DNA from 3 places in the Mesorhizobium sp. M0800 genome. Region 1 is predicted to be linked to each of the others. Evidence: riboswitches for the same ligand, from Rfam matches in the RefSeq annotation. Region 1 holds a riboswitch; each other region holds the start of a gene.

Region 1 (4,152 bases):
CCGGGAGATTACGTTCTCCTCTCCATCAGCGACGATGGCCAAGGAATCGCAAGTTCGGTGCTTCCGCATATCTTTGAGCCCTTTTTTACCACGCGCTCTCGCGTCGGCGGGACCGGACTGGGTCTTGCTGCAGTGGACCGCCATGTGAGCGCGCTCGCAGGATGCCTTGACGTCACCTCGGCTGTTGGCCGAGGTACACGCTTCGATCTCTACTTACCGGCCTGCGCTGAGGAGCAGGTCAGAGCTGATAGCGCTTTCGGCCCATGCGATGGATCACTTGGCAACGGAGAAATCATTGCAGTCGTGGAGCCCGATCCAGCAGCGTTGGAGATCTACAACGATAAGATCGCCGCGCTTGGTTATAAGCCTGTCGGCTTCGCGACCTTCGAAAGTCTTTGCGACTGGATCGAGAGCGGGAAGGCAGCCGACCTCCTAATTTTCGATAAAGCGACTTTCCTCGGGCCAGGACAGCCCGAAGCCGTACGTACCACCCTGATGACGGTGCCCATCATCGTCGTTGGTGGAAGCGACCCCATGCCGATCACATCTGGTAATCAGACCTTCGTCCTTTGGCTAGCCAAACCGGTCTCGTCCAGGACGATGGAGCATGCAATTCGTAGGATGATAATGGCATGATGCCGCCGACGCGCTCAGGATACCGAGCTACCGAGGCAGTCGGAGGCGGAGCCGGCTGGGATCCAGCAAATACAAGAGCGTCGGACGATCGCTGCGCACCCGGCTCATGGCGAGTTCCTCGCGCAGGCCGGCGTTCCAATACCGGCTTATCGGTTGGCAACGAATGCGGCGGAGGTAGAAAGCTCGGCTGCAGAGATCGGCCTGCCCGTGATTCTTAAGCCGGCATTAGGCAGCGGCAGCATGGGTGTCCGATTGTGCCGCAGCCTCGAAGACGTAGCCGAACATACGACCTATCTATTGGGCGGAAAGCACATATGGCGGTCTACACCGAAAATACTCGTCGAAGAATTCGCACAGGGCCCGTTCTATAGCATTAATGTTATGGGGAATGAGGTCGTTGCGATTTGCGCCAATGACTTTGGTCCCCTCCCCCATTTCGTCATACGTGAGGTGACGTATCCGGCCCTGCTAACCGATCAGGAGCGTGAGCGCATCGCCGATGTTTCGTTGAGCTGTTTGCGGGCTCTCGGCCTTGGCTGGGGGCCAACTAACATTGAACTCCGGTGCACGAAACGCGGTCCAGTTGTCATTGAAGTCAATCCGCGTCTTAGTGGCGCGCCCGACCCTCAACTGGTCCAGTTAGCTTACGGTGTCGACCTCGTCACCGAGCACATCAAGCTTGTCAATTGGCGAGGAATGGGATCTGCGCAAAAAGCATTCGCATACTGCGGCCGCGCGATTCCTGCTTCCTGATCAAGATGGCACCCTGGACTGGATTGGTGGCGACACTCAGGCAGCTGCTATATCAGGTGTGGCCGAGGTCAAATTGAATGTTGAACCCAAGACACCGATCGTCAGGAAGGGGGATTTCCGAGACTGGATTGGACATGTCATTGCCACTTCGCCCAGCCGTGCTGAAACCGAGGGCGCCCTTCAGCGAGCGGTCGACTTGATCGATTGGTCGATCACCCCTTTTCCGGCGACAATAGGAGGTGATCGAGAGCACGATGTTTGTGGGGCGTTCGGGCGGCCCACCAGTTCTGTTCCGATCAGGCATTGACGGCTTAAGATCCTTGAAACGCAGCAGTTCCGTCTACGTCAATGTCACATCAAGTTTGATGAGGCAAATGCAGCTTTGGCCACACCTGCCCTATCTCCCGCGGAACTTCTCCGCGACCCGTGGCGAGGCCGTCGGCCCAATTTGGGCCCAATTTGATTGCCGCCCACCGCCGCCGCAGGACGAACATGCGCTTGACAAGACAACCCCGGCCCGTTCAACTTGAGGCATTCACCAGGGGAGTCCCGGCAAGGGGCTGAGATACTGCTGGCTTTCGTGGCGCAGTGACCCGTTGAACCTGATCCAGTTCATACTGGCGTAGGGACGGTGCAAGCGCTTTGCGGGAGTTCACGCCCGAGGTCCTGTTTCGGCAGGTAGACAGAAGCGTCTTTTCATCCTTCCGGCACAGAACTGGGTCTCCAATGCATGAGCAAAGGAGCCTCACGATGAATGCCCTCACCCCAGCCGTCTCAACGGGACCGCTGCCCGCCTCACGGAAAATCCACAAGCCCGGTGCCATCCACCCGCAGATCAGGGTGCCGATGCGCGAAATCTCTGTCCATCCGACAGCCGGCGAGCCGCCCGTCACCGTCTACGATCCGTCGGGCCCCTATACCGATCCGGCTGTCGAAACCAGCATCGAAAAAGGCCTAGCCCGACTTCGCCACGAATGGATTTTGGCGCGCGGTGATGTCGAGGCCTGTGACGGGCGCCATGTCCGGCCGGAGGACAACGGGTTCGCTACGGGCGAACGCCTGACGCCAGAATTTCCCATTCGCAACCGGCCACTCAGGGCCAGGGCCGGCAAGGCGGTGACACAGCTTGCCTATGCGCGCGCCGGCATCATCACGCCCGAAATGGAGTTCGTCGCCATCCGCGAGAACCTTGGTCGTGAGATCCTGCATGGCAAGCTTGAGCGTGACGGCGAGGCTTTCGGCGCGACGCTGCCCGATTTCGTGACGCCGGAATTCGTCCGAGAGGAGGTGGCGCGCGGACGCGCAATCATTCCCGCCAACATCAACCATCCCGAGAGCGAGCCGATGATCATCGGTCGCAATTTCCTGGTCAAGATCAACGCCAATATCGGTAACTCCGCCGTCACCTCGTCCATGGCCAAAGAGGTCGAAAAGATGGTGTGGGCGATCCGCTGGGGCGCCGATACGGTGATGGACCTGTCGACCGGCCGAAACATCCACAACATCCGCGACTGGATCGTGCGCAACTCGCCGGTGCCGATCGGCACGGTGCCGCTCTACCAGGCGCTCGAGAAGGTTGGCGGCATTGCCGAGGATCTGACCTGGGAGGTCTACCGCGACACGCTGATCGAGCAGGCCGAACAGGGCGTCGACTATTTCACCATCCATGCGGGCGTGCGGCTGCACTACATCCCGCTGACCGTTGACCGGGTCACTGGCATCGTCTCGCGCGGTGGCTCGATCATGGCCAAATGGTGCCTGCACCATCACCGGGAAAGCTTCCTCTACGAACATTTCGCCGAGATCTGCGACATTTGCCGCGGCTATGACGTGTCCTTTTCGCTGGGCGACGGCCTTCGTCCCGGCTCGATCGCCGACGCCAATGACGCAGCACAATTCGCCGAACTGGAAACGCTCGGCGAGTTGACAAAGATCGCCTGGGCCAAGGATTGCCAGGTCATGATCGAGGGGCCGGGCCATGTTCCCATGCACAAGATCAAGGAGAACATGGACAAGCAGCTCGCCGTCTGCGGCGAGGCGCCGTTCTATACGCTTGGGCCGCTGACGACCGACATCGCGCCGGCTACGACCACATCACCTCCGGCATCGGCGCGGCGATGATCGGTTGGTTCGGCACCGCCATGCTCTGCTACGTCACGCCCAAGGAACATCTCGGCCTTCCCGATCGCAACGACGTCAAGACGGGCGTCATCACCTACAAGATAGCCGCACACGCCGCTGATCTGGCGAAGGGTCATCCGGCGGCGAAACTCAGGGACGATTCCCTTTCCCGCGCGCGCTTCGAGTTCCGCTGGGAGGACCAGTTCAACCTGTCGCTCGATCCCGAAACCGCGCGGTCCTTCCACGATCAGACCTTGCCCAAGGAGGCGCACAAGCTGGCGCATTTCTGCTCGATGTGCGGGCCGAAATTCTGCTCCATGCGTATCTCCCACGACATCCGCGCCGAGGCGCAGAAGGAGGGCATGGCGGCGATGGCGGCGAAATACCGCGAGGGCGGCAATCTCTACATACCGGCGGACGAGACCGGCGCACCGGCCATGCCACAGGCGCGTGCGCCATCATGAGGGTGCTGGTCAAAGGGGCCGGTGTTGCCGGCCTCACCGCCGCCTTCGAGCTCGCCGCACGCGGCGCGGTGACCACCGTTGCCGAGACAAGGCCTGCCATCGAGGGCAATGCGTCGTGGTTCGCCGGTGGTATGCTCGCGCCATGGTGCGAGCGTGAAAGCGCCGAGCAGCCGGTGCT
Region 2 (4,152 bases), on a different contig from region 1:
CTCCAGGAACAGCCGCGTCGCCAGCGGCAGGTTGAAGAAGACATGGGCAACGAGTATGCCCGACAGGCCATAGATGCCGGGCCAGCTCTGGCCGCCTAGCGAGCCCAGCGTGCCGGCAAAATAGCCGGCGCGGCCATAGAGCGCTAGGACACCGAGTGCGGCAACAATGGCCGGCAGCGCCAGCGGCACGGCGAAAAGCTGGAGGATGAAGCCTCGCCCGAAAAAACGCGGATGCCGCGACAGGGCGCGCGCGATGAACAGCGCCGGTGCAACGGAGAGCAGGGTCGACAGCAGAGCCTGCCAGAGCGTGAAACGGACGACGCGCAAGAGATAGGAATCGAAAGCGGCGGCGGCGCCGGACAGGTCGCGTGTGGCTTCGACGACGAGCCCGGCGAATGCACCGCCGATCAGCAGCGCGATGGCGGCGAGCGCGACGATGCCGGCAGTGACGCGGGGATCGGCCGGATGACGCGTACGCATGTCGTGCTACCCGACACTACGACAGGTGTTGATCGAAGGAAATACCTGACAATGGCCGAGCCCACCCCTCTCTGGCCTGCCGGCCATCTCCCCCTCAAGGGGGGAGATTGCGCACTCAGCCGCCTTCGCCAATCTCACAAGTGGCAGGACGAGGAGAGGCGACAAAGCTGCCGATCTCCCCCCTTGAGGGGGAGATGGCCGGCAGGCCAGAGGGGGGTGGCTTGGCGCAAACATCCGACGAGGCTTGAGCCCTACCTGCTCATCGCCGCAAGCCACTCATCGACCCAGGCCTTGCGGTTGGCCGCGACGTCTTCCGGGCTGAACAGCAGGGTCTTGGTCGGCTTGACCAGCTTGTCGAACGCCGGGTTGAGCGGCTTGTCGGTTTTGCCGGCCGGGAACATCCAGTTGGTTTCGGGAATGACATCCTGGAATTTCGGTCCGGTCATGAAGGCAATGAACTTTTCTGCCAGCGGGTTCTTCGCACCCTTGGTGGTGATCCCCGCAACCTCGATCTGCAGATATTCGCCCTCCTCGAAGGACGCCGCCTGGTAGCGCTTGGTGTTTTCGGCGACCATGTGGTAGGCCGGCGAGGTGGTGTAGGACAGCACCATCGGCGCCTCGCCCTTGGTGAACAGGCCGTAGGCCTCGCTCCAGCCCGGCGTTACCGTCAGCACCTTCGCCTTGAGTTTGGCCCAGGCTTCCGGCGCCTTGTCGCCATAGACCGACTTGACCCACAGCAGCAGGCCAAGGCCCGGCGTCGAGGTGCGCGGATCCTGGATGACGATCTTCTCTCCGGCATCGCCCTCGACCAATTCCCTGAGGCTCTTCGGCGGGCTCTTCAGTTTTTCGGTATCGTAGACGACGGCGAAATAGCCATAGTCGAACGGCACGAAAATATCGTCGCTCCAGCCGCCCGGCACACTGACGCCCGACACGGCGCCGTGCGGCGAAAACAGGCCGGTTGCCTTGGCGTCGGCGGTTAAGTTGGTATCGAGGCCAAGTACGATATCGGCCTTGGTCGCGGCGCCTTCCAGCTTCACACGGTTGAGCAGCGCCACGCCGTCGGCGACCGAGACGAATTCGACGACGCAACTGCATTCTGCCTCGAAGGCCTTCTTCACCGCCGGTCCCGGACCCCAATCGGCGGTGAAGCTTTCATAGGTATAGACCGTCAGTCTATCCTGTGCCGATGCCTGCCCTGGCAGGGCGAGCGCGGATGCCGCAAGCAGGACAATTGAGACAAGAGAGTGGAAAAAACTGCGCATCGGCGCCTCCTTCGTTCGCGTTGAAAGGAATTGAGGCGTCGGGCTGTCCGAAACGTCTAATCCCTCCGCCGGTACAAACCGGATCAGGTTCAGCGGGTTGGCAGTCTTGCCTCTCAGCCGGTCCGCGAAAATCGCGTCCGGCACCCCGTTAGAGCGTTGCGACACATAGGCCCGGCCGAAGTGCTGCGCAAGCGGAAGTTTGCCGGGCATCCAAAGCCCAGCCTTCCGTTTCGTCTGCCGTTTCATCTTCCGTTTCCGGGGCAGGGCTGGTAAGGGCCACGAGATATGAGCACATTCACCATCCTGCTTGGCGGCGATCTCATCCGCACGCCGCTGCTCGACCGCCAGGTCGAAGGCTCGCGCGTCATCGCCGCCGATGCCGGCATCGGCCATGCCCGCATGCTGGGCCTGAGGCCGGAACTCTGGGTCGGCGATTTCGATTCGGTGCCTGCCGAGTTGCCGGAGGATCTGGCCGCCGTGCCACGGCAGGTGTTTCCCGCCGAAAAAGACAAGACCGACGGTGAACTCGCTATCGCCGCCGCACTCGAACGTGGTGCGACCAGCCTTGTGCTCGCAGGCGCCTTCGGCGGCAAACGTACCGACCACATCTTCCTGCATCTGGCGCTAAGCGTCCGGCTGGCGGAAGGCGGGACGGAAGTGCTTTTGACCAGCGGCGCACAGGAAGGCATTCCCTTGCTGCCGGGAAAGACTGACTTCGACTATGCCGACGGCACGCTGTTTTCGGTGCTCGGCTTCTCCGATCTCGCCGGCCTGAGCGTCACCGGTGCCAAATGGCCGCTCGATCATGTCGAGGTTGCGTTCGGCTCGTCGCTGACCATTTCCAACGAGGTCAGGGGCCGGTTGGAAATCGCGCTGGCCAGCGGCCGCGCGCTGCTGCTCGCGCATCCCTACCCTCTTCCGGAAAGCTGAGCCCAGAAAGCTGACATGGCGCCGCCGCTTCTCAATCTCGACGGGATAAAGCTGACCTTTGGCGGCACGCCGCTGCTAGACGGTGCCGCCCTGACAGCCTCAGTTGGCGACAAGATCGCCCTGGTCGGCCGCAACGGCTCTGGCAAGTCGACGCTCCTCAAGATCGCCGCCGGGCTGATCGAACCGCAGGACGGCGAAGTCTTCCGCCAGCCTTCGGCGACCGTGCGCTACTTGCCGCAAATGCCCGACATGGACGGCTTTGCGACTGTCCGCGCCTATGTCGAGGCGGGGCTCGGGCCGGCCGACGATCCCTACCGCGCCACCTATCTGATGGAGCATCTCGGCCTGACCGGCGAGGAACGGCCGAACGACCTCTCCGGCGGCGAGGCGCGGCGCGCCGCCCTCGCCCGCGTCATGGCGCCGGAGCCCGACATTCTCCTCCTCGATGAGCCGACCAATCATCTTGACCTTTCGGTCATCGAATGGCTGGAGGAGGAGCTTGCCCGCACCTCCTCGGCACTGGTCGTCATCTCGCATGACCGCCGTTTTCTCGAGCGCGTGTCACGCGCCACAATCTGGCTCGACCGCGGCCAGACCCGCCGTCTCGACAAGGGCTTTGGCTATTTCGAGGAATGGCGCGACACGGTGCTGGAGGAGGAAGAGCGCGAGCAGCACAAGCTCGGTCGCCAGATCGTGCGCGAGGAGCACTGGCTGCGCTTTGGCGTGACAGCAAGGCGCAAGCGCAACATGCGCCGGCTCGGTGAGTTGCAGACCATGCGCCAGCGCTTTCGTGGTCATCGCGGCGCCGAGGGTGCGGCGACGATGACAGCCAGCGACGCCGCCGAATCCGGCAAGCTGGTGATCGAAGCCAAGAACATCGAGAAGAGCTTTGGCGATCTGACCGTGGTCAAGGGATTCTCGACCCGCATCCAGCGCGGCGATCGCGTCGGTCTGGTCGGGCCGAACGGCGCCGGCAAGACGACGCTGTTGAAGATGCTGACCGGCGAAATGAAGCCGGACGCGGGCACGGTGCGGCTCGGCACAAATCTGGAGATCGCCACGCTCGACCAGAAGCGCGAAGCCGTCGACCCGCAGGAGACATTGGCGCAGTATCTCACCGACGGGCGCGGCGAGAACCTCGTCATCAATGGCGAGCAGCGCCACGTCGTCTCTTACATGAAAGACTTCCTGTTCAAGCCGGAACAGGCGCGCACGCCGGTGCGCGAGCTTTCGGGCGGCGAGCGGGCACGGCTGATTCTCGCACGCGTTTTGGCGCGGCCGGCAAACCTGCTTGTGCTCGACGAGCCGACCAACGACCTCGACATGGAGACGCTGGAGCTGCTGCAGGAACTGGTCGCCGGTTTTGCCGGCACGGTGATCCTGGTCAGCCACGATCGCGATTTCCTCGACCGCACCGTGACCAGCATCATCGCGCCGGATGGCGACGGCCGCTGGATCGAATATGCCGGCGGCTATT
Region 3 (4,152 bases), on a different contig from region 1:
GCGAACCATGACGCATTGCCGCCAAGGCTGTGCCTTGTCTCGGCAACGGTCACAGCCGCGCCGCGCGTGGCGAGCTCGAAAGCTGCGGTGAGGCCAGCAACGCCGGCCCCTTTGACCAGCACCCTCATGACGGTTCCGGCGCCTCTGGCTTGAGTGGCACGCCGGTCTCGCCAGTTGGCATGTAGAGATCACCACCCTCGCGGTATTTCGCCGCCATCGCCGCCATGCCCTCCTTCTGCGCCTCGGCACGAATGTCGTGGGAAATGCGCATGGAACAGAATTTCGGTCCGCACATCGAGCAGAAATGCGCCAGCTTGTGCGCCTCCTTGGGCAAGGTCTGATCGTGGAAGGACCGCGCTGTTTCGGGATCGAGCGACAGGTTGAACTGGTCCTCCCAGCGGAACTCGAATCTGGCCCGCGACAGCGCGTCGTCGCGGATCTTCGCCGCCGGGTGACCCTTCGCCAGGTCGGCGGCATGCGCCGCGATCTTGTAGGTGATCACGCCGGTCTTGACGTCGTTGCGATCGGGAAGCCCGAGATGTTCCTTCGGCGTGACGTAGCAGAGCATGGCGGTGCCGAACCAGCCGATCATGGCAGCACCGATGCCGGAGGTGATGTGATCGTAACCCGGCGCGATGTCGGTGGTGAGCGGTCCAAGCGTATAGAACGGCGCTTCGCCGCAGACCGCGAGCTGCTTGTCCATGTTCTGCTTGATCTTGTGCATCGGCACGTGGCCGGGCCCCTCGATCATCACCTGGCAATCTTTCGCCCAGGCGATCTTGGTCAGCTCGCCGAGCGTTTCCAGCTCGGCGAATTGCGCGGCGTCGTTGGCATCGGCAATCGAGCCGGGACGAAGGCCGTCACCGAGCGAGAAGGACACATCATAGGCGCGGCAGATGTCGCAGATTTCGGCGAAATGCTCGTAAAGGAAGCTTTCCCGGTGATGGTGCAGGCACCATTTGGCCATGATCGAGCCGCCGCGCGAGACGATGCCAGTGACCCGGTCGACGGTCAGCGGGATGTAGTGCAGCCGCACGCCGGCATGGATGGTGAAATAGTCGACACCCTGTTCGGCCTGCTCGACCAGCGTGTCGCGGTAGACCTCCCAGGTAAGATCCTCGGCGATGCCGCCGACCTTCTCAAGCGCCTGATAGAGCGGCACCGTGCCGATCGGCACCGGCGCATTGCGCACGATCCATTCGCGGATGTTGTGGATGTTGCGGCCGGTCGATAGGTCCATCACCGTGTCGGCGCCCCAGCGGATCGCCCAGACCATTTTTTCGACTTCCTCAGCCATCGAGGAGGTGACCGCCGAATTGCCGATATTGGCGTTGATCTTCACCAGGAAATTGCGGCCGATGATCATCGGCTCGCTCTCGGGATGATTGATGTTGGCGGGAATGATCGCGCGGCCGCGCGCCACCTCCTCGCGCACGAATTCCGGCGTGACGAAGTCGGGGATCGCCGCGCCGAAGGCTTCGCCGTCGCGCTCAAGCTTGCCGCGCAGGATCTCGCGGCCGAGGTTCTCGCGGATGGCCACGAATTCCATTTCTGGCGTGATGATGCCGGCGCGCGCATAGGTAAGCTGAGTCACCGCCTTGCCTGACTTGGCCCTCAGCGGCCGGTTACGGACTGGAAACTCCGGCGTCAGGCGCTCGCCTGCGGCGAATCCGTTGTCTTCCGGCCGCACGTGGCGGCCGTCATAGGCTTCGACATCGCCCCGCGCCGTAATCCATTCGTGGCGAAGCCGGGCAAGGCCGTTTTCGATGCTGGTTTCGACAGTCGGGTCGGTATAGGGGCCTGACGGATCGTAGACGGTGACGGGCGGCTCGCCGGCTGTCGGATGGACGGAGATTTCGCGCATCGCCACCCTGAGCTGCGGGTGGATGGTACCGGATTTGTGGATTTTGCGTGAGGCAGGCAGCGGTCCCGTCGAGACGGCGGGGGTGAGGGCATTCATCTTGAGGCTCCTTTGCTCGTTGCATTGGAGACCCAGTTCTGTGCCGGAAGGATGAAAAGACGCTTCTAGCGACCTGCCGAAACAGGACCTCGGGCGTAAACTCCCGCAAAGCGCTTGCACCGTCCCTACGCCAGTATGAACTGGATCAGGTTCAACGGGTCACTGCGCCGCGAATGCCAGCAGTATCTCAGCCCCTTGCCGGGACTCCCCTGGTGAATGCGTGAGGTTGGACGGGACGGCTCCGGTTTGTCAAGCGCGTTCTGGCCGCGGCTGATCGGCGGCCGGTCAGACCGTGCGGAAAAAATCGTGCATGTCTCGGCGACAAGTCAAGCGTCGGAGATGAAGGCAGGGACAAGGGAATCGCAAACCGTCGGACTAAAAATCGATCCTGATGATCACACCTTCAATGGGCACCAAAGGTTTGCGCGTAGATCGCCTCGATTCTTCCTGCCTCGTCACTGGTCAGCGCGGCGAATTCCTTTTCGCGCGCGCGGTTCGATAGATGTCCATCATTCTGGTGAAGAAAACGGAAGAGCAGATCGGTCAACCGCTCGGGCATGTCGATAAAGGCGTCCACCTGCTGCCGGAACTGATCGTAGCGCTGCAGAAATGCGGTTTCCTCGGGAAGGTCCCGTTCGATCGTCCGCTGAACGCAGGCATAGAGGAATTCGGCGTGCGGGGTTGCATCGAAGAACCGGTAGAAATCACCGGTGTCATTCAGCACCCGGACGTTGAATTGCGGCGCCGGTTCCCATTCCATCAACGGCAGAAGGCGCTGCGAATAGCTCTCGAGCACGCCCCTGTACTCGTTGATCTGGTCCAGGATCGCGGCCGAGACGGGAAAGACCACTCCCGGCGGATTGAAGCCGCGCATGGCAAGGACGTGGTGGATTAGGTAGCGGTGAATGCGGCCGTTTCCGTCCTCGAACGGGTGAATGTAGACAAAGCCGAAGGCGAGGATTGCGGCGGCTACGACTGCATCAAGGTTTTGCGCGGGGCCCTGATCGAACGCCGCCATTCCATCGATTAGCCGCGGCAGGTCCTCGGGCCGAGCGCTGATGTGATCGGGCAAGGGCGTGCCGTTGTCTCGGTCATGCTCACCGACGAAACCTCCTTCTTTTCGGAAGCCAAGTCTTACGAAACGGGCGTCGCCAAGTACAATTCTTTGCAGACGCAGCAGCTCATCGCGATCGATCGGCCAGCGGCCGGCTTCGCCGATGGCGCGGCCCCAGCGCTGGATGCGATCTTGCGGCGGGTGCTCGCCCTCGATCGCATAGCTTGATCGCGAGTCTTTGAGCAAAAGAAAGGCGGCGGTCCGAGCAAGGAGGTCGCGCGGCACGTCCGCTACGATTGCCTCCGCGCGCCGCGGTAGTTCAAGGCCGATGAATTTTTCGAGAATCTTGGTGCGGAACACCAGAGGGCAGAACTCACGCGTGCCGGGGAGATTGTCCCTTACGCGGTAGCGCGAAGCGGTCTTGTCGGGTCCCGGCCACTGCAGCTCGGGATCGACAACCGGAATGTATCGTCCGGCCTCCGCGTCCGGCAGATCGATACGCGCGCCCCTCAGCCATTCATATAAAAACCAGATGCGGCGGGCATAACTGCCGGTCGGGCTTTCACGGACCAGCGCCTCGATCGGCGCGGGACCGGTCACTTGGAACAGCCGCTTGAGGACGGCAAGGTCCAGTCCCTCGTACTTGAGCGCAAAGGTCAGGTGGCCTTCGAGGGTAGGATTTGGGGCATGGCGGGGGGTCATGATCCGCCAGCCATCCCGTTCGGTAATGCGATGATGCTCGCCAGTGGCGAACAACCTACGGGGCAAGGGCACGGCGAGCCTGTAGGCTCCGATCAGGGCGCTGTACCCGGCCGGGGTCGCCGTTTCAGGAAGGCGGATTTCCTGAAAAACGGTAACAGGACCTGAAAATTGGTGCTGTTGGATCGCAGGCATGAAAAGCGAATCCTTCCATCGAATTTTGGTTTAGTTCCGCCAAAACTTATGAAAAATGATCCTATCCCATGAAAATTGATGCCACCAGACAAATTTTCCGAAAACCGATTCTAAAACGGTGCTGAAGTCGATCAAGCAAGAACTCCGCCACCGGCTCAAGGAAGCGACTTCAGACAAAAGGTGAGTCCAGGAACCGCCATTCGCCCGTCTCTTAGTCACCAGGCCGGCACGGATGGCCCGCCTT

The links. A riboswitch is a leader RNA that binds a small molecule or an ion and turns the genes downstream of it on or off. The one in region 1 is predicted to bind thiamine pyrophosphate.
Region 2: it holds a riboswitch for thiamine pyrophosphate, as region 1 does, so the genes downstream of both, thiB (thiamine ABC transporter substrate binding subunit) here and thiC (phosphomethylpyrimidine synthase ThiC) in region 1, are expected to answer to the same signal.
Region 3: it holds a riboswitch for thiamine pyrophosphate, as region 1 does, so the genes downstream of both, thiC (phosphomethylpyrimidine synthase ThiC) here and thiC (phosphomethylpyrimidine synthase ThiC) in region 1, are expected to answer to the same signal.

The regions. Positions count from the first base shown of each region.
Region 1 covers NZ_JAMYOZ010000019.1:54,012-58,163, forward strand. Annotated here, with positions in the region: gene NKI18_RS21230 (two-component system VirA-like sensor kinase) at 1-636, shown strand, start outside; partial or broken gene NKI18_RS21235 (ATP-grasp domain-containing protein) at 754-1,696, shown strand; TPP riboswitch at 1,920-2,036, shown strand; partial or broken gene thiC (phosphomethylpyrimidine synthase ThiC) at 2,140-3,974, shown strand; gene thiO (glycine oxidase ThiO) at 3,971-4,152, shown strand, end outside.
Region 2 covers NZ_JAMYOZ010000008.1:193,186-197,337, reverse strand. Annotated here, with positions in the region: gene thiP (thiamine/thiamine pyrophosphate ABC transporter permease) at 1-480, opposite strand, end outside; gene thiB (thiamine ABC transporter substrate binding subunit) at 732-1,745, opposite strand; TPP riboswitch at 1,789-1,903, opposite strand; gene NKI18_RS13470 (thiamine diphosphokinase) at 2,031-2,675, shown strand; gene NKI18_RS13465 (ABC-F family ATP-binding cassette domain-containing protein) at 2,691-4,152, shown strand, end outside.
Region 3 covers NZ_JAMYOZ010000012.1:30,071-34,222, forward strand. Annotated here, with positions in the region: gene thiO (glycine oxidase ThiO) at 1-128, opposite strand, end outside; gene thiC (phosphomethylpyrimidine synthase ThiC) at 125-1,960, opposite strand; TPP riboswitch at 2,065-2,181, opposite strand; gene NKI18_RS16395 (Fic family protein) at 2,364-3,908, opposite strand.